3 regions of the Candidatus Villigracilis saccharophilus genome follow, and region 2 is predicted to be linked to each of the others. Evidence: a T-box and tRNA genes for the amino acid it is inferred to sense, from the RefSeq annotation. Region 2 holds a T-box; the other regions hold tRNA genes.
The links. A T-box is a leader RNA that pairs with one kind of tRNA and senses whether it is charged. The one in region 2 lies ahead of ileS (isoleucine--tRNA ligase), so its partner is inferred to be a tRNA-Ile.

Region 1 (5,795 bases), on a different contig from region 2:
AAAAGGAACGGGCGATCAATACGTGCGTGATTATGCAAGAATGTACGGTCTACGGTCCATTGTCTTCCGTCAAAGTTGCATTTATGGCCCGCGCCAATTTGGCATTGAAGATCAGGGCTGGGTGGCGTGGTTCATCATTGCCGCGGTGATGCGGCGCAATATCACCATCTATGGCGACGGAAAACAGGTGCGCGACATTCTGTATGTGGACGATCTGCTGAATGGCTATGATCTCGCGATAGAGAAAATTGATGTCTCTGCGGGGCAGGTCTATAACATGGGCGGCGGACCGCAAAACGTGATGTCGATCTGGGCGGAGTTTGGCCCCAAGCTTGAACGTTTGATCGGCGAATCCATTGAGGTGGCGCGCGGCGATTGGAGGCCCGGCGATCAGCGTGTCTTCTACGCTGATATTTCAAAAGCTGAAAAAGAATTAGGCTGGAGGCCAAATATCAATGTGGAAGAAGGCGTGCAAAAACTGTTCGAGTGGGTGAAGGAAAACCGGAAATTGTTTTAGCGCAAAAGAACCGCCATGAATTCATGACGGTTCTTTTGATTCTATTGTCCCCTGTTTTAAGAATATCTCGTACTCGCATTTGCTCCATAAGCCATATTCTGTGGTTAAATTGCAGAGGAATAAAAACCGCATACCATTGGTGAAAAATGCTTATCCATTCAGCCTCCCAGCTTCTTACCCTTGCCGGCGGTCCGCAGCGCGGACATGCCCTCGGCACGCTTGGTATCATCGAGAACGGCGCGGTTGTTGTCCGCGATGAAAAGATCATTGCGGTCGGCACGACGGATGAACTCAGGAATGCCTATCCCGACGAACCGACTCTGGATGCAGGCCAATGCGTCCTCATGCCCGGGCTTTGTAGACCCGCACACCCACCTGATTTGGGCGGGCGACCGTGCCAACGAATTCGAGATGAAAATGGGCGGCATGGCATATCTCGATATTCTTGCAGCAGGCGGCGGCATTATTTCAACCGTAAAAGCCACACGCACCGCCAGCATGGAAATGCTCATCGCGCAGACCCGTCCGCGCCTTTTACGCATGTTCTCACACGGCACAACCACCGCCGAAGCCAAGACCGGGTATGGCTTGCAAACCTCCACGGAACTGCGACTGCTCAAAGCCCTGCTCACACTCGATGATGAAAGTCCGCTGGACTTAGCCATCACTTTCCTTGGCGCGCACGCCATTGCCCCGGAATATAAAGGCAATCCGCAGGGCTACACTGACGAAGTCACGAACACCATGCTGCCCATGTTAAAAGAATGGTGGGAGACTCATGCTCCGCGGCTGCCGCTACCTTTTGTGGATGTTTTCTGTGAAACAGGCGCATTCAGTCTTGAACAGTCGCGTCAAGTCTTGACCAAGGCTGGGTCGCTGGGATTCCCGCTCAAGATCCACGCTGATGAATTTGACAACCTCGGCGGCGCATCTCTCGCGGCAGAGTTGGGCGCGGCATCTGCAGATCATCTGGTGTGTACCTCTGATGCAGACATTGCTGCTTTGGGCAGATCGGACACAGTTGCGGTATCTCTGCCATGCACGCCATTCGGGCTCGCAGAAAAAGATTACACCCCTGCCCGCAAACTCATTGAAGCGGATGCCATCTTCGCTCTCGCCACAGACTGCAACCCGGGAACGACATGGAACGAGTCGATGCAGTTTGTGATCGCTCTGGCCTGCCGCGCAATGAAGTTGACGCCGGCACAAGCCATCGCCGCCACAACTATTAATTCCGCCCACGCAATTCGCAGGTCAGATTCGATCGGTTCCATCGAAGTGGGAAAACTGGCAGACATGCTCATCCTGTCTGTGTCAGATTATCGCCAGCTTGGATATCGCTATGGCACAAATCTTGTCAAACAAGTCATCAAACGCGGACGTGTATATTCGGTGGATATTGGGTATTACCGGGCCGCGTAATTAATCACTGGAGAAAATATGCAAATTGATATTATCGGTGTTCCGATCGATCTTGGCGCAGACCGCCGCGGCGTGGATATGGGACCCAGCGCGATCCGTTATTCACATTTACAAAAAAAACTGGAAGAGCTTGGCTACGATGTGCATGATGAAGGCAATGTGGAAGTCCCCATTGCTGAAATGTGCCAGATCACAAATCCAAATTTAAAATATATTGATTGCATCGTTCCTGTGTCGCGACGTATAGCAGGCGCGGTGGCCACATCCACGCAAGCCAAACATTTTCCGCTTGTATTGGGTGGAGACCACAGCCTGTCCATTGGTTCTGTGCGCGGCGCGGCGCGCAATAAAAAGATCGGTGTCATTTGGATAGATGCCCACGCGGATTTTAATACCGCTGAAACCACGCCTTCTGGCAACATTCACGGTATGTCGCTGGCAATCCTTGCGGGTCTTGGAGACAAAAGTCTTGTACAACTCTGGGATGAGTCAACTCCCGTGATCGACCCATCTAAGATCGCCATCATCGGCGCGCGTGATCTCGACTCTGGTGAAAAGGTCAACTTGAGCAATGCCGGCGCCATGGTGATGGGCATGGAACAGATCGACCGTTACGGGATGGTCACGGTTCTTGAACGAGCGATTGAGCGTGTCAGTCGCGATGTGGATGGTATTTATCTTTCCCTTGACCTGGATGCGCTTGACCCTGAACACGCGCCCGGTGTTGGGACTCCCGTCCCGGCGGGACTCTCGCAGCGTGAGACGCATCTCGCGTGTGAGTTGATTGCCGAAACAGGATTGCTGGTTGGGATGGATCTCGTTGAAGTTAATCCGATCCTTGATGGACAAAATAGAACCGCTGCGCTCGCTGTCGAGTTTGCGCTGTCCGCGCTTGGCCGCCGCATCTGGGGCGGATAATCATGAAACCAACACTTTCCGATATTGAACAACTCGCGCGCGGCGCAGGCGCGATCCTGCGTGATGGTTATAACAAGGAGCATCAGGTCAGCTACAAAGGCGTGATCGATCTTGTCACAGAAATAGACCATGCCTCGGAATCATTTTTGATCAAAGAAATTCAGTCACGTTTTCCAGACAGCCATATCGTTGCCGAAGAAAGCGGTGAAACGCAAGGAAGCAATGAGGGCATCTGGTACATTGATCCGCTGGACGGGACCGTGAACTATGCACATCACATTCCCCTGTTCTGTGTATCCATCGCATTTGCGTATGATGGAAGTGTAAAACTCGGTGCAGTCTATGACCCACTGCGCGATGAAATGTTTACTGCCGAACGCGGCAAAGGTGCATTCCTGAACGGCAAGCCGATCCACGCATCCGCTGCAACTGAACTGCAAAAAAGTTTACTGGTAACAGGCTTTCCATATGATACATGGAATACCGAGAAGGATAATTTCAAGAATTTTGAGAAACTCGCCAAGACGACTCAGGGGGTACGCAGACTCGGTTCCGCCGCACTGGACGGCTGCTATGTCGCCGCGGGCCGCTTCGACGGCTTTTGGGAGTTGACCCTCAAACCCTGGGACATCGCCGCTGCAGGACTCATCGCCGAAGAAGCTGGATCTCGAGTCACCGCAACGGATGGAAAACCGGATTACATATCTTCTCCCCAATCCATTCTTGCTGCGGCGCCGGGGGTCTATGAAAAATTGTTGGAGCAATTGAATTGACAAAAAAGGACAGGCCAAAGCCTGTCCTTTTTGATGTGAATAACTGTGGGCCCGGCAGGATTCGAACCTGCGACCAAGCGATTATGAGTCGCCTGCGCTAACCGCTGCGCCACGGGCCCGCGTAGAACTGCGCAATTATAGTCAATTTTTCTCTTTGTGTGTAATTTGTTCCTTGCGCAGCTCTCAAACATTTCATGGAACGAGAATTGCCCCGGACTCCTTCGGATCAAATCCATCAGGAAACTTTGTGCTTTTGGCGTAGACAGCTTCGGTAAGCTTGGCCCACCGCAGGTTAGCACCGCTAAAATCGGCGCCAGTCAACTTCGCTTCGGTCAGGTCCGCTTTACTTAAGTTGGCGCCGATCAAATTTGCCTCGCTCAAGTCGGCTTTATTCAGATTAGCCTCGCTTAAGTCGGACTCCCCCATATTGGCGCTTATCAGCTTGGTGCTGCTCAAGTCGGTTTTGCTCAGGTTGGCTTTGCTTAAATTAGCCCAGCGCAGGTCGGCATGATTCAGGTTCGCCCCGCTTAGGTTGGCACTGCATATGAAAACACCGATCAGGCTGGCACTGCGAAGGTTGGCCTCGGTCAAGTCTGCATGATTCAACTTGGCGCTGCTAAGGTTGGCTTTGCCCAGGTTGGCGCGGATCAGCTTTGAGTGGCTCAGATCGGCTTTCGTCAGATCAGCGCCTCGCAGATCTGCACCGCTCAAATTGGCTTCGTTCAACCGTGCGCCAGTCAGCCAGGCATCGATAAGGTCGGCATCCACCAGATCTGTGCCGCTCAAGTTGGCGCCATTTATTTCAGCACGATTCAAGTTGGCGTTGCTTAGGTTAGCCCAGCGCAGATCAACGCCAACCAATTTGGCGCGGCTGAGATCAGATTTCGTCAGGTCGGCATCGACCAGATCGGCTCTGCGTAAATCGGCGTCGCTTAAATTGGCGCCGCTCAATCTGGCATCGGTAAGATCTGCGTCAACCAGGTCAGCATGACTTAGGTCGGCATCCGGCAACCGCAACGGTTTTGATTGCCTTAGTAATTTAGAAAGCTCATCCTTTGAGTATTGCATTGTCCTACCTCCATGTAGATTGTTTATGGATGAACATCGCTTTCAATAGATCTAAAATGATTACGAGTGTTTGAAGAATACCATTATTCCTGCTTTTAGACCTCAACTGCCTGTACAACAAAGCTATATGTAAAAACAATAATATCAGATCATCTTTTCTACTCCGCCAGCCGGCGGAATCAAGGTCGCTCAAAAATCAAGTGCTTCAGAGTCCAGTGTCATGCAATATGACTCCTGACGCTGAAGCACTTATATGAGCGGGAGATGGGATTCGAACCCACGAATATCAGCTTGGAAGGCTGATGCCTTACCACTTGGCGACTCCCGCGTGGATCACTCTATATGTTTGACCGTCAAAATGGTTGAGATAAAACATTAACCATCAAGGCTGATGCCTTAACTAGGCGGGTATTATATGGGTATTTCGAATTTTGAGCAAGTGGAGGGTGAAATTGTGGAAATGTCACCATTCTCCAAATAGCGGGAGAGCTTTTCCCGTTCGGTACTCATCCAATAGTTTTTTATGCGGGGTAAAAACATCTACGGGCAAGTCCTTCAGCGGGAATTCCCTCACTTCCGCGATCTCGCCATCGGCCCCGCCTGTTATCTTGAAGTCTCTACATATAAATACAACGGTGTGATCGGTCTTCCATTCGCTAAAATTGGTATATGCGCCAATCAAGTTGATTTTGTCCAGTTGAGCGCCTGTCTCTTCAAAGGCTTCCCGGCGCGCGGCGTCTGCAAGCGTTTCCCCGCGTTTTACACCGCCGCCCGGCATGTGCCAGCCTGCCACATACGTGTGACGCACCAGCCAGACTTTTTCGTTTTGGATCATCATTGCCCGCACACCCATGCGCACCGGACGAAAGATGAAGCAATATATTTTGAAGACAAGATATATGAAGCGGAAGAACATTTACGAGTGACCCAAAATAGGATGCGGGCGATATGGTTCTTCGAGTTGATTGATCTCTTCGTCTGTAAGTTTGATCTCCAGCGCGGCGATCGCCTGATCCAAATGCTCGATCTTGCTGGACCCGATAATGGGTGCGGCGATATGGGGTTTGCTCAACACCCAGGCCAATGCGATCTGCGAA
Region 2 (5,795 bases):
TAAAATTAGATTACAAGCCTGCCGTTATTTTGGTTGTCGGCGTGAACGGCTCAGGCAAGACGACCACCATTGCGAAACTTGTTTCACACTTTCAATCTGAAGACAGGAAGATCCTGCTCGGCGCCGCCGACACCTTTCGTGCTGCGGCGATGGATCAGCTACAGGTTTGGGGTGACAGGCTAAAGGTCGAAGTGATCGTAGGCGCGTCGGAGAGCGACCCCGGCGCAGTGGCGTTCAATGCGGTTCAGGCTGGCGTAGCCCGCGGTATGGACATCGTCTTGATCGATACTGCGGGACGTTTGCATACGCGTTTCAATTTGATGGAAGAATTAAAAAAGGTCAACCGGGTTGTTGGCAAGGCGCTCGTTGGCGCTCCGCACGAAGTTTGGCTGGTGCTGGATGCCACGATAGGACAAAATGCTTTGCAGCAGGCGCGTTCATTTAAGGATGCGGTTCATGTAACCGGTGTGATCTTGTCCAAGCTTGATTCTTCTGCGCGCGGTGGAATGGCGTTTGCCATTCAACGCGAGCTGGGCTTGCCGATTCTTTTCGCCGGCTTGGGTGAAAAGCCCGAGGATTTACAGCCGTTTGACCCCGACGCTTTTATTGACGGAATTTTGTCCAACGCATAGGAGTTTGTTATGCAAGATTTGTTAAACCGTTTGCAGGCCGCGAATGACCTGACTCAGCAATTAATGGTGCGTCTTTGACTTGGTCGGCAAGGAAATTCAATTATCGCAGCTGGAAAAAGACACCGAACATCCTGATTTTTGGGCGGACTCGACGAACGCACAGCGGGTGATGAAATCACTTTCCAGTTTGCGTAACGAAGTAACATCCTGGAATTCTTTAAAGCAGCAGCTTCATGATCTGACCGACTTGGCGCAACTGGACGATGAGTCTTTGCGCGAAGAGTTGGAAGGCGAGCTTGTGAAAGTTGAAGTTGAACTTGAGAAGCGTTCCTTCACAATGATGCTCTCGGGCGCGTACGATCACGATGATGCAATTCTTGCCATTCACGCCGGCGCAGGCGGAACCGATTCCCAGGACTGGGCGGCGATGCTTCAGCGCATGTATCTGCGCTGGGCTGAAGATCAGGGATTTACAGCCGATATTTTGGATTTTTCACCAGGTGAAGAAGCAGGGACGAAAAGCGTCACGATCGCGATTGGAGGTCAATATTCCTTTGGATATTTACGTTCCGAAAAAGGTGTTCACCGCCTGGTGCGTCTCTCCCCGTTTGATGCCGCTCATCGCAGGCATACCTCCTTTGCTCTGATCGAAGTTCTTCCGCAGGTTTCCATGGAGGAGGCGGATGTTGATATTAATCCGGGTGATATAAAGCTGGACGTATTCCGTTCTTCCGGCGCGGGTGGGCAGAATGTTCAGAAGAATGCAACGGCCGTACGTCTGACACATCTCCCGACTGGGATCGTTGTAACTTGTCAGAATGAAAGATCGCAGTCACAGAACCGCGAATTTGCCATGAAGATCTTGCGCGCGCGTTTGTTGGAATTACGCTCCGCTGAGCGGGATGAAGAACGGGCGATCTTGCGCGGCGAATACACAAAGGCCGAGTGGGGCAGTCAGATCCGCTCGTATGTTTTGCATCCGTATCAAATGGTAAAGGATCATCGCACCGAGTTTGAAGTCGGCAATGCGCAGTCTGTACTTGACGGTAATTTAAATGGATTTATGGAAGCGTATTTGAAGAGTGAATTCAACAAATAGTGAAAGTGGATAACAAAAAAGAGCGGGTTCGAGACCCGCTCTTTTTTGTTTTAATTTCCGCTTGGAACTCTTTTTTCAAGTGTACGGTTGAACAGTTTTTCCTGTTCTTCAGTTGCGGATTTATATGATTTCGGTCGAACCTTGCCGCGGCCCTTGGAGCGTTCAAGCGCTGCCTGCCATGCCATCTGCATCGCAGTGTACTGTGGCTCGGTGGGCGCTTCGACTTCCATTTCGTATACTTCTTCCTGCTTCTTACCCTTGGGCTTGCGTTTATCCGCACCGCTGCCGGGTGTTCGTTTTCGTTCTTCGCGTTCAGGTTTGACTTCTTCCACAACCTCGGGTTGAAGAGCCTTCATGCTCAAGCGGATCTGGCGTTTGCGGCGATCGACATCCAAAACTTTCGCTTCGATCTCTTCGCCTTCCTTCACCACTTCTCCGGCGGTCTTGACGTATCCGCGGGTGAGTTCGCTGACATGGATCAAGCCGGGACGTTCTGCGCCGAAATCAACAAACGCGCCATAGGTTTCGATGCGAACGACCTTGCCCTTCACGATCATGTCGGGCACGATCTCTTTCCACTCGAAGCCGAGCGGTTCGATCATGGTCAATTCAATGCGATCCTTCTTGACGCGGCGTACCCAAACATCGACTGTTTGGCCTTCCTTCACAATATCTTCCACTTTGTTGACTGCGTCTTGTTGGAGTTGTGAAATGTGGATTACACCGGGAACACTTTGTCCGATGTCCACAAGCGCCCCCGCGAGTGTTGTCTTCAAAATTTTGCCGCTTAATTTGGTTTTTGGTTCAAGCGCAACGGCTGGTGCGCTGTCGGGTGTTGTCATAGTTATACTCCTACTAGTTGAAATAATGCCGAAAAAAGATTATACCTGTCTGACAATAAACCGTCAATGTGAATTTTGATATTAAAAAGAAGAATGGTTAATGTCTTGTCGTTTGTCTTTTACCTGAGTATAATCTGTAAATCAAAAGCATTGATGAGAACGAGTAAATCTGTGGCGGTTGCGTCAGCGAGTCTGTATATGGTGTGAGGCAGATCAACCAGGCGGATTGAAAATCATCTCGGAGCTGTGAACTGAAATTAATGAGAGATCATTAGAAGTAGGTGAGCCGTTTGCCCGGCGTTATATGGGAACAAAGATGATGGTCTTTGGTTGAGTGCCTGTCGAATGACGGGAATCAGAGTGGTACCGCGTGAGCATGGCTCTCGTCTCTGTTTTGAGGCGAGAGGTTTTTTTATTTAAGAATTAGATTGCTGTGTTCTTTGGCAATTACAAAAATGTTGGAGGCATGAATGACATTTAGATCAGTATCACCAAAACTTGATGTTTCTTCCATGGAAGAGAATATCCTGAAATTATGGAACAAACAGGATATCTTCAAGAAGACCATTGAGCAGCGCAAAGGAAAACCTGAGTATGTATTTTACGAAGGTCCCCCAACTGCGAATGGGCGCCCGGGGGTTCATCATGTATTGGCGCGCGCGTTTAAGGATATGTTTCCGCGTTACAAGATCATGCGCGGCTATCATGTCTCGCGCCGCGGCGGCTGGGATACGCATGGCTTGCCGGTTGAGATCGAGGTCGAGAAACAACTTGGTTTTAATAACAAACAGCAGATCGAAGAATACGGCATCGATAAATTTAACGCGCTTTGTAAAAAATCCGTCTTTACCTATATTCAAGACTGGGAGCGTTTAACTGATCGCATCGCCTTTTGGGTCGATCTTGAAACTGCGTATGTGACCTACGAAAACGAATACATGGAATCGGTCTGGTGGATCCTGAAAAATTTTTGGGATAAGGATCTGCTTTTCAAGGGATATAAAGTTGTCCCGTATTGCCCGCGCTGCGGCACGCCTCTCTCTGACCATGAAGTTGCTCTCGGGTACGAAGAAGTTTCTGACCCTTCGGTTTTTGTCCGCATGCCGCTTGTGGATAAGCCTGACACTTCATTGTTGGTGTGGACAACCACTCCGTGGACATTGCCGGGTAACGTGGCTGTTGCAGCCGCCCCCAATGTGGATTATGTGACCATCGAGCGCGATAATGACGGCACAAAAGAAAAACTCATCCTTGCCAAATCTCTGGTTGAGAAACTATTCAAAGATGAAGAAGTAAAGGTCTTGGAAACATTCAAAGGCAGGAAGTTGAAAGGCGTGAAATATCAGCCTCTCTTCACCTTCCTGCCTCCGGACAAAGCCGCGCATTTTGTCGCGCTCGGTGATTTCGTGACCACTGATGATGGCTCTGGTCTGGTGCATATCGCTCCCGCCTTCGGCCAGGAAGATATGCAATTGGCAAAGGAGAATGACCTGCCTGTGTTGCTGACCGTACTTCCTGACGGTACATTCATTCCTGAGGTCACTCCCTGGCGCGGAGTCTTTGTCAAGGACGCTGACCCGCTCATCATCAAGGATCTGGAAACGCGCGGACTTTTATTCCGCACCGAGAAATACACACACACGTATCCGTTCTGCTGGCGCTGTCATACCCCGCTTTTATATTATGCGCGCGACTCGTGGTTCATCCGTACCAGCGCGCATCGTGACCGTCTGGTTGAATTAAACAACACCATTAATTGGGTTCCCGATCACATCAAGAGTGGACGTTTTGGCAACTGGCTTGAGAACAACATTGACTGGTCGCTTTCACGCGAGCGCTATTGGGGCACGCCGCTTCCTGTTTGGGAATGTCTGGAATGCAAACATAGGGAGTGTGTCGGCTCGGTGGCCGAACTGTCTGAGAAAGCCGGCCGGGATCTTAGTGAACTGGATCTGCACCGCCCGTATGTGGACGAAGTCTATTGGGTTTGTTCAGACTGCGGCGGTCAGATGACGCGCGTCCCTGACCTGATCGATGTCTGGTTTGACTCTGGCTCCATGCCGATCGCACAATGGCATTATCCATTTGAGAACAAAGACAAGTTTCAAAGTCAATATCCTGCGGACTACATCTGTGAAGCCGTGGACCAGACGCGCGGCTGGTTCTATTCACTGCATGCCATCAGCACCTTGCTTAATGATGAAGTCTCTTTCAAGAATGTGATCTGTCTTGGCCATATTCAGGATGCCGAAGGACGTAAGATGTCCAAGTCGCTGGGGAATATCGTCCAGCCTTGGGATGTCCTAAATGCGCATGGCGCAGATGCCTTACGCTGGTATTTGTACACAGCCTCACCTCCGGGGCAGGAACGCCGCTTCTCTTCCGATTTGGTTGGCGATGTCATCCGCAGTTTTACGCTGACGCTTTGGAATGTGTATTCATTCTTTGTGACATACGCCAACCTCGATAAGCCACAGGCATTGACTGTCACCGCGCCGACGAATGATCTTGACCGTTGGCTGCTCTCTGAATTGAATGTGCTTGTCCGTGACGTGACTCAGGCATATGAGACGTATGATGTCTTGAATGCCACCCGTCCCATCGAAGCTTTTGTGGAAAGACTTTCCACATGGTATGTGCGCCGTTCACGCCGCCGCTTCTGGAAGAATGACTCTGGCGCAGATAAGCAGGCAGCTTATTCGACACTTTATACCGCGTTGACTACGCTTGCGAAGCTGCTTGCACCTGCCATGCCTTTCCTCGCGGAAGAGCTTTATCAGAACCTTGTCCGCTCTGTGGATGAGACCGCGCCTGAATCAGTTCATCTTGCGGATTGGCCTGTGGCGATGGACGAGTTCATTGACGAGTCGCTCAACCGCGATATGAACCTCGTGATGAAACTCGTTTCCCTCGGTCACTCTGCGCGTCAGAAGGCGAATCGAAAAGTGCGCCAGCCACTCGCTGCTGCCGCATTCTCCGTTGGGACTGCAACTGAGCGTAAGGCGTTGATGAACAACGTGGACATCGTTTCAGATGAATTGAATGTCAAAGAAGTGCGTCTGCTTGATTCTGCAACAGAGGCTGTCTCGCATACGATCAAACCTTTCTCGAAACAACTCGGACAGAAATACGGCAATAAATTCCCCGCCATCCAAAAGGCGATTCTCTCGATGAATGCGGAAGAAGTCGCTTCCACATTCATGGCTGGCAAAGCGCTCGAGG
Region 3 (5,795 bases), on a different contig from region 2:
AACAGGGTATTTTTTTCTTGATGAAGAATCATACCAACCGCCCGTTGGACTTTCTGATTTTCTTGCCGCGGATGATCCGCCCGTTTGTGTTTCTTTTGGCAGCATGGTTAATCGCAAAGCCAAAGGCATAGATGAAATTGTTCGCGCAGCATTGAGTCGAACAGGTAGCCGCGGAATTATTCTTTCAGGTTGGGGTGGGGTTGAGAATGAATCTTCAGAAAATTTCCTTTACCTTAAATCCGTTCCGCATGACTGGCTGCTGCCAAGATGTAAGCTTGTCATTCATCATGGCGGAGCAGGCTCAACGGCGGCAGGGCTGCGGGCAGGGATTCCAAATATTGTCGTTCCTTTTACCGCCGATCAACCGTTCTGGGGAAACAGAGTCCATGCGATAGGTGCCGGTCCCAAGCCCATTCTTGTAAAGAATCTTTCGGTTGAGAATTTAATGCGCGCAATTGCTGAGGCTGAGTCGGATGCCGTTTGTGAACGCGCCCAGGGTATCGGCCAACGAATAAGAAGCGAAGATGGGGTCAAAAATGCGGTGGAGTTAATAGAGATATATTCGCAAAAATTTAAAAGCAGAGGCTGATTTAGTGTGGCAACGAGAGTGCAAAATGCTGTGATTCTTTAAGGTTGAGATGTCTTTGAATCTCTTGACAAAGGAAAGGAAATGCATATAATTGCCCTTCGCCAGTAGAAATGAAAAAGATTTCGTCACCCCGACAAATCGATTACAACTGAGTAACCGTCTCCCGTCAGAGACTCGAAGCAAATGTTTTGAAGTCTGACAGCCGATGCAGAAATAAAAGCATCGGTATTTTAGTCTGTAAAAAGACTTGACAACGGTTATATGAACGGGTAGAATACCGCTCGCTCAAATGGCAAGCACCTTAACAACTGAAAAGTGATAGGAAACAAAATTTTTTGTTGAACCAGTAAATCCGTAACTTTTACACTCGCAAGAGTGAATTTTTTTGCGGAGAGTTTGATCCTGGCTCAGGATGAACGCTGGCGGCGTGCCTAATACATGCAAGTCGAACGAGGTGCTTTTGTAGTAATACGAAAGTGTCCTAGTGGCGAACGGGTGAGTAACGCGTTGGTGACCTACCCCAAAGTGTGGGATAACAGTTCGAAAGGATTGCTAATACCGCATGTGGTCTTCGGATTTAGAAACTGATGACTAAAGGAGTAATCCGCTTTGGGAGGGACCTGCGTCCCATCAGCTAGTTGGTGAGGTAATGGCTCACCAAGGCTACGACGGGTAGGGGACCTGAGAGGGTGACCCCCCACAATGGAACTGAAACACGGTCCATACACCTACGGGTGGCAGCAGTAGGGAATATTGCACAATGGGCGAAAGCCTGATGCAGCAACGCCGCGTGTGCGATGAAGGCCTTCGGGTCGTAAAGCACTTTTCTGAGGGATGAGCAAGGACAGTACCTCAGGAATAAGTCTCGGCTAACTACGTGCCAGCAGCCGCGGTAAAACGTAGGAGGCAAGCGTTATCCGGATTCACTGGGCGTAAAGCGCGTGCAGGCGGTTCGGTAAGTTGGGCGTGAAATCTCCTGGGCTTAACTAGGAGAGGTCGTTCAATACTACCGGACTTGAGAGTGGTAGAGGAAGATGGAATTCCCGGTGTAGTGGTGAAATGCGTAGATATCGGGAGGAACACCAGTGGCGAAAGCGATCTTCTGGACCATTTCTGACGCTCAGACGCGAAAGCTAGGGTAGTAAACGGGATTAGAGACCCTGGTAATCCTAGCCGTAAACGATGTAAACTTGGCGTCGGTGGCTTAAACTCCATCGGTGCCGCAGCTAACGCGATAAGTTTACCGCCTGGGGACTACGATCGCAAGATTAAAACTCAAAGGAATTGACGGGGGCCCGCACAAGCAGCGGAGCGTGTGGTTTAATTCGATGCTACACGAAGAACCTTACCCGGGTTTGACATGCAAGTGGTAGTGATCTGAAAGGTGAACGACCCGCAAGGGAGCTTGCACAGGTGTTGCATGGCTGTCGTCAGCTCGTGTCGTGAGATGTTCGGTTAAGTCCGCTAACGAGCGCAACCCTCGCTGTATGTTACATGTGTCATACAGGACCGCCGGTATCAAGCCGGAGGAAGGTGGGGATGACGTCAAGTCCGCATGGCCTTTATGTCCGGGGCTACACACACGCTACAATGGTCGGTACAATGGGTTGCTAAGTCGCGAGATGGAGCCAATCCCCCAAAGCCGGCCTCAGTTCAGATTGCAGGCTGCAACTCGCCTGCATGAAGCTGGAGTTGCTAGTAAACGCGCGTCAGCTATAGTGCGTTGAATACGTTCTCGGGCCTTGTACACACCGCCCGTCACGTCATGGGAGTTGGTAACACCTGAAGCCGGTAGCCTAACCGCAAGGAGGGCGCCGTCGAAGGTGGTGCTGGTGACTAGGACGAAGTCGTAACAAGGTAGGTGTACCGGAAGGTGCGCCTGGATCACCTCCTTTCTAGAGTTCTTGAGCAAATCTCCAAGGAGATGCGCTCTACTCAATTTGTAATAAGCCCATACGGTGAGCTTGGGCGCTGGATCGCAGAGATGCGTTTCCTATCACTTCTCAGTTGCTAAGGAAAAACCCGGGCTTGTAGCTCAGTTGGTTAGAGCACTGTGCTGATAACGCAGGGGTCACAGGTTCGAATCCTGTCAAGCCCACTAACCAGGCATGTCCTGGGGATGTAGCTCAGTGGGAGAGCAGCGCGTTTGCAACGCGAAGGTCGCGGGTTCAAATCCCGCCATCTCCACTGAATTAGATGCAGTACTGGAGTTATATAAAAGTTTGAAAAACGGCAAGAAGACATAAGTTTCAAAAAAGCACCGCTTTCAAGGTTGATTTTGCGACCTGGCGGTAGCGTCAGGTCGTTTTGTGTCTGTTGGAAGTTGCACCTTATAAAGCTGAGTAAACACTTTGAATGGCGATCGATGCTCTTGATTTAGATCAAGACTATCGGTCACCGGTCAAATGGTGAATGCACCTTAAAAACTGAATAGCAATTGATGAAAAGCCGATAAAGTAAAATTTATCAAAATGTAATATATTAAAGAAAAGTATCAACTTCTCCGTATCACGTGGAGAAGCTATTAAGAGCTTATGGTGAATGCCTTGGCGTCAAGCGCCGATGAAGGACGTGGGACACTGCGATAAGCCTCGGGAAGCCGTGTACAGGCGTTGATCCGAGGATTTCCGAATAGGGAAACCAGCTGTTGCGAACCAACAGTATCCCTGGTTGAATATATAGACCAGGTGAAGGGAACCTGGGGAACTGAAACATCTAAGTACCCAGAGGAAAAGAAATAATTCCCCTAGTAGTGGCGAGCGAACGGGGATCAGCCCAAACCGAATCTGTTTACAGAATCGGGGTTGTAGGACCGGTAATACGGAAGTTACAAAATGATCAGTTAGCGGAAAGGTGTGGGACAGCCTGCCAAAGAGGGTAATAGCCCCGTATGCGAAAACTGATTATCTTCCACCGTGTTCCTGAGTACTGCCGGGCACGCTAATCCGGCAGGAATCTAGGGAGTCCACTCTCTAAGGCTAAATACGCTTGACGACCGATAGTGAACTAGTACCGTGAGGGAAAGGTGAAAAGTCCCCCTGTTAGGGGAGTGAAATAGAACCTGAAACCATAAGCTTACAAGCAGTTGAAGGGCTACGGCAAGTTGAGCCCCCTAGAAATAGGGACGTTCCTTGTCATGCCTAACAGCGTGCCTCTTGGAGAATGAGCCTGCGAGTTAATTTCAGTGGCGAGGTTAAGGGAGTAACACCCGAAGCCGTAGCGAAAGCGAGTCTTAATAGGGCGTATAGTCGCTGGAATTAGGCCCGAAACCGTGTGAGCTACCCATGGGCAGGGTGAAGCGAGTCTAAACACTCGTGGAGGCCCGAACTCACTAACGTTGCAAAGTTAGGAGATGACCTGTGGGTAGAGGTGATATGCCAATCGAACACGGAGATAGCTGGTTCTCCCCGAAATAGCTTTAGGGCTAGCGTCGTATGTTTAGAACTGGAGGTACAGCACTGAATGGGCTATGGGGCTTACAGCTTACAGAACCCAATCAAACTCGGAATGCCAGTTCTCCATAGTACGGCAGTCGGACTCCGGGAGATGAGTTTCGGGGTCGAAAGGGAAACAGCCCAGACCATCGGCTAAGGTCCTCAAATCTATGCTAAGTGGGAAACGAGGTGAGGTTACTGAAACAACCAGGAGGTTGGCTTAGAAGCAGCCACCCTTTAAAAAGTGCGTAACAGCTTACTGGTCTAGTGACTTCGCGCGGAAAACTTAACGGGGCTAAGCATAGTACCGAAGCCATGGGTCTCAACATTTGTTGGGGCAGTAGGGGAGCGTTCTGTCAGCGGTGAAGGTCGATCGTAAGGGCGACTGGAGCGGACAGAAGTGAGAATGCAGGCATGAGTAGCGTACAAATATGTGAGAACCATATTCGCCGTATATCTAAGGTTTCCGACGCCAGGTCATTCCGCGTCGGGTTAGTCGAGTCCTTAGCCGAGGCCGAGAGGCGTAGGTGATGGACATCTGGTCAACATTCCAGAACCGCTAGAGAGTGCGATGGGAGGACGCAACGAGATAGGCCAGCCCATTATTGGATTTGGGTGCGATCCATCTAGGCGTTGAGATTGGTAGGTAAATCCGCCAGTTGAGCTGAGGTGAGAGCGAGCCGTAAGGCATAAGTGGTTGAGTCTTGTTGCCAAGAAAAGTCTCTAAGCATAACTTTCTAGTGCTCGTACCGCAAACCGACACCGGTAGATGGGTAGAGTATACCAAGGCGAACGGGAGAACTCTCGTTAAGGAATTAGGCAACATGACCTCGTAACTTCGGGAGAAGAGGTGCCCTCTAGGGTGTTAAAGCCCAGGAGGGTCGCAGTGAAATGGCTCTGGTGACTGGTTAACAAAACCACAGGTCTCTGCTAAGCCGTAAGGCGATGTATAGGGGGCTGACGCCTGCCCAGTGCCGGAAGGTTAAAGGGAGAGGTTAGCGCAAGCGAAGCTTTGAACTGAAGCCCCGGTGAACGGCGGCCGTAACTATAACGGTCCTAAGGTAGCGAAATTCCTTGTCGGGTAAGTTCCGACCCGCACGAACCGCGTAACAATTAGAGCACTGTCTCGACGAGAGACCCGGGTGAAATTGAAATGGCTGTGAAGATGCGGCCTACCCGCAGTAGGACAAAAAAGACCCCGTGGAGCTTTACTGCAGTTTGGCATTGTATTTGGATATGATCTGTGTAGGATAGGTGGGAGGCTTTGAAGCTGGCGCGCTAGCGTCGGTGGAGCCAACGGTGAAATACCACCCTGATCATGTTTAGATCCTAACCCCATTCCGTAATCCGGATGGGGGACCGTGCCAGATGGGCAGTTTGACTGGGGCGGTCGCCTCCTAAAAGGTAACGGAGGCGCCCAAAGGTTCCCTCAGGTGGAATGGAAACCCACCATAGAGTGTAAAGGCATAAGGGAGCTTGACTGTAAGGCCAACGCGCCGAACAGAGACGAAAGTCGGGCTTAGTGATCCCACAATACCGAGTGGAAGGGTTGTGGCTTACCGGATAAAAGCTACCCCGGGGATAACAGGCTGGTGAGATCCAAGAGTTCACATCGACGATCTCGCTCGGCACCTCGATGTCGGCTCATCGCATCCTGGGGCTGGACAAGGTCCCAAGGGTCGGGCTGTTCGCCCGTTAAAGCGGTACGCGAGCTGGGTTCAGACCGTCGTGAGACAGGTCGGTCTCTATCCACTGTGGGCGTAAGGGATTTG

Region 1: it has a tRNA-Ile gene. The T-box ahead of ileS (isoleucine--tRNA ligase) is inferred to sense a tRNA for this amino acid. The anticodon was not compared.
Region 3: it has a tRNA-Ile gene. The T-box ahead of ileS (isoleucine--tRNA ligase) is inferred to sense a tRNA for this amino acid. The anticodon was not compared.

Annotation. Positions count from the first base shown of each region.
Region 1 covers NZ_JADJSO010000082.1:56,118-61,912, reverse strand. The annotation lists gene IPL17_RS26030 (GDP-mannose 4,6-dehydratase) at 1-517, shown strand, start outside; gene hutI (imidazolonepropionase) at 815-1,939, shown strand; gene rocF (arginase) at 1,958-2,857, shown strand; gene IPL17_RS26015 (inositol monophosphatase family protein) at 2,860-3,630, shown strand; tRNA gene IPL17_RS26010 (tRNA-Ile) at 3,677-3,749, opposite strand; gene IPL17_RS26005 (pentapeptide repeat-containing protein) at 3,823-4,698, opposite strand; tRNA gene IPL17_RS26000 (tRNA-Gly) at 4,955-5,026, opposite strand; gene IPL17_RS25995 (NUDIX domain-containing protein) at 5,162-5,614, opposite strand; partial or broken gene IPL17_RS25990 (aldo/keto reductase) at 5,615-5,795, opposite strand, start outside.
Region 2 covers NZ_JADJSO010000050.1:56,212-62,006, reverse strand. The annotation lists gene ftsY (signal recognition particle-docking protein FtsY) at 1-632, shown strand, start outside; one part of gene prfB (peptide chain release factor 2) at 642-707, shown strand; one part of gene prfB (peptide chain release factor 2) at 709-1,731, shown strand; gene IPL17_RS15935 (S1 RNA-binding domain-containing protein) at 1,782-2,573, opposite strand; T-box leader at 2,715-2,967, shown strand; gene ileS (isoleucine--tRNA ligase) at 3,044-5,795, shown strand, end outside.
Region 3 covers NZ_JADJSO010000010.1:25,461-31,255, reverse strand. The annotation lists gene IPL17_RS04635 (glycosyltransferase) at 1-589, shown strand, start outside; rRNA gene IPL17_RS04630 (16S ribosomal RNA) at 974-2,484, shown strand; tRNA gene IPL17_RS04625 (tRNA-Ile) at 2,614-2,687, shown strand; tRNA gene IPL17_RS04620 (tRNA-Ala) at 2,705-2,776, shown strand; rRNA gene IPL17_RS04615 (23S ribosomal RNA) at 3,104-5,795, shown strand, end outside.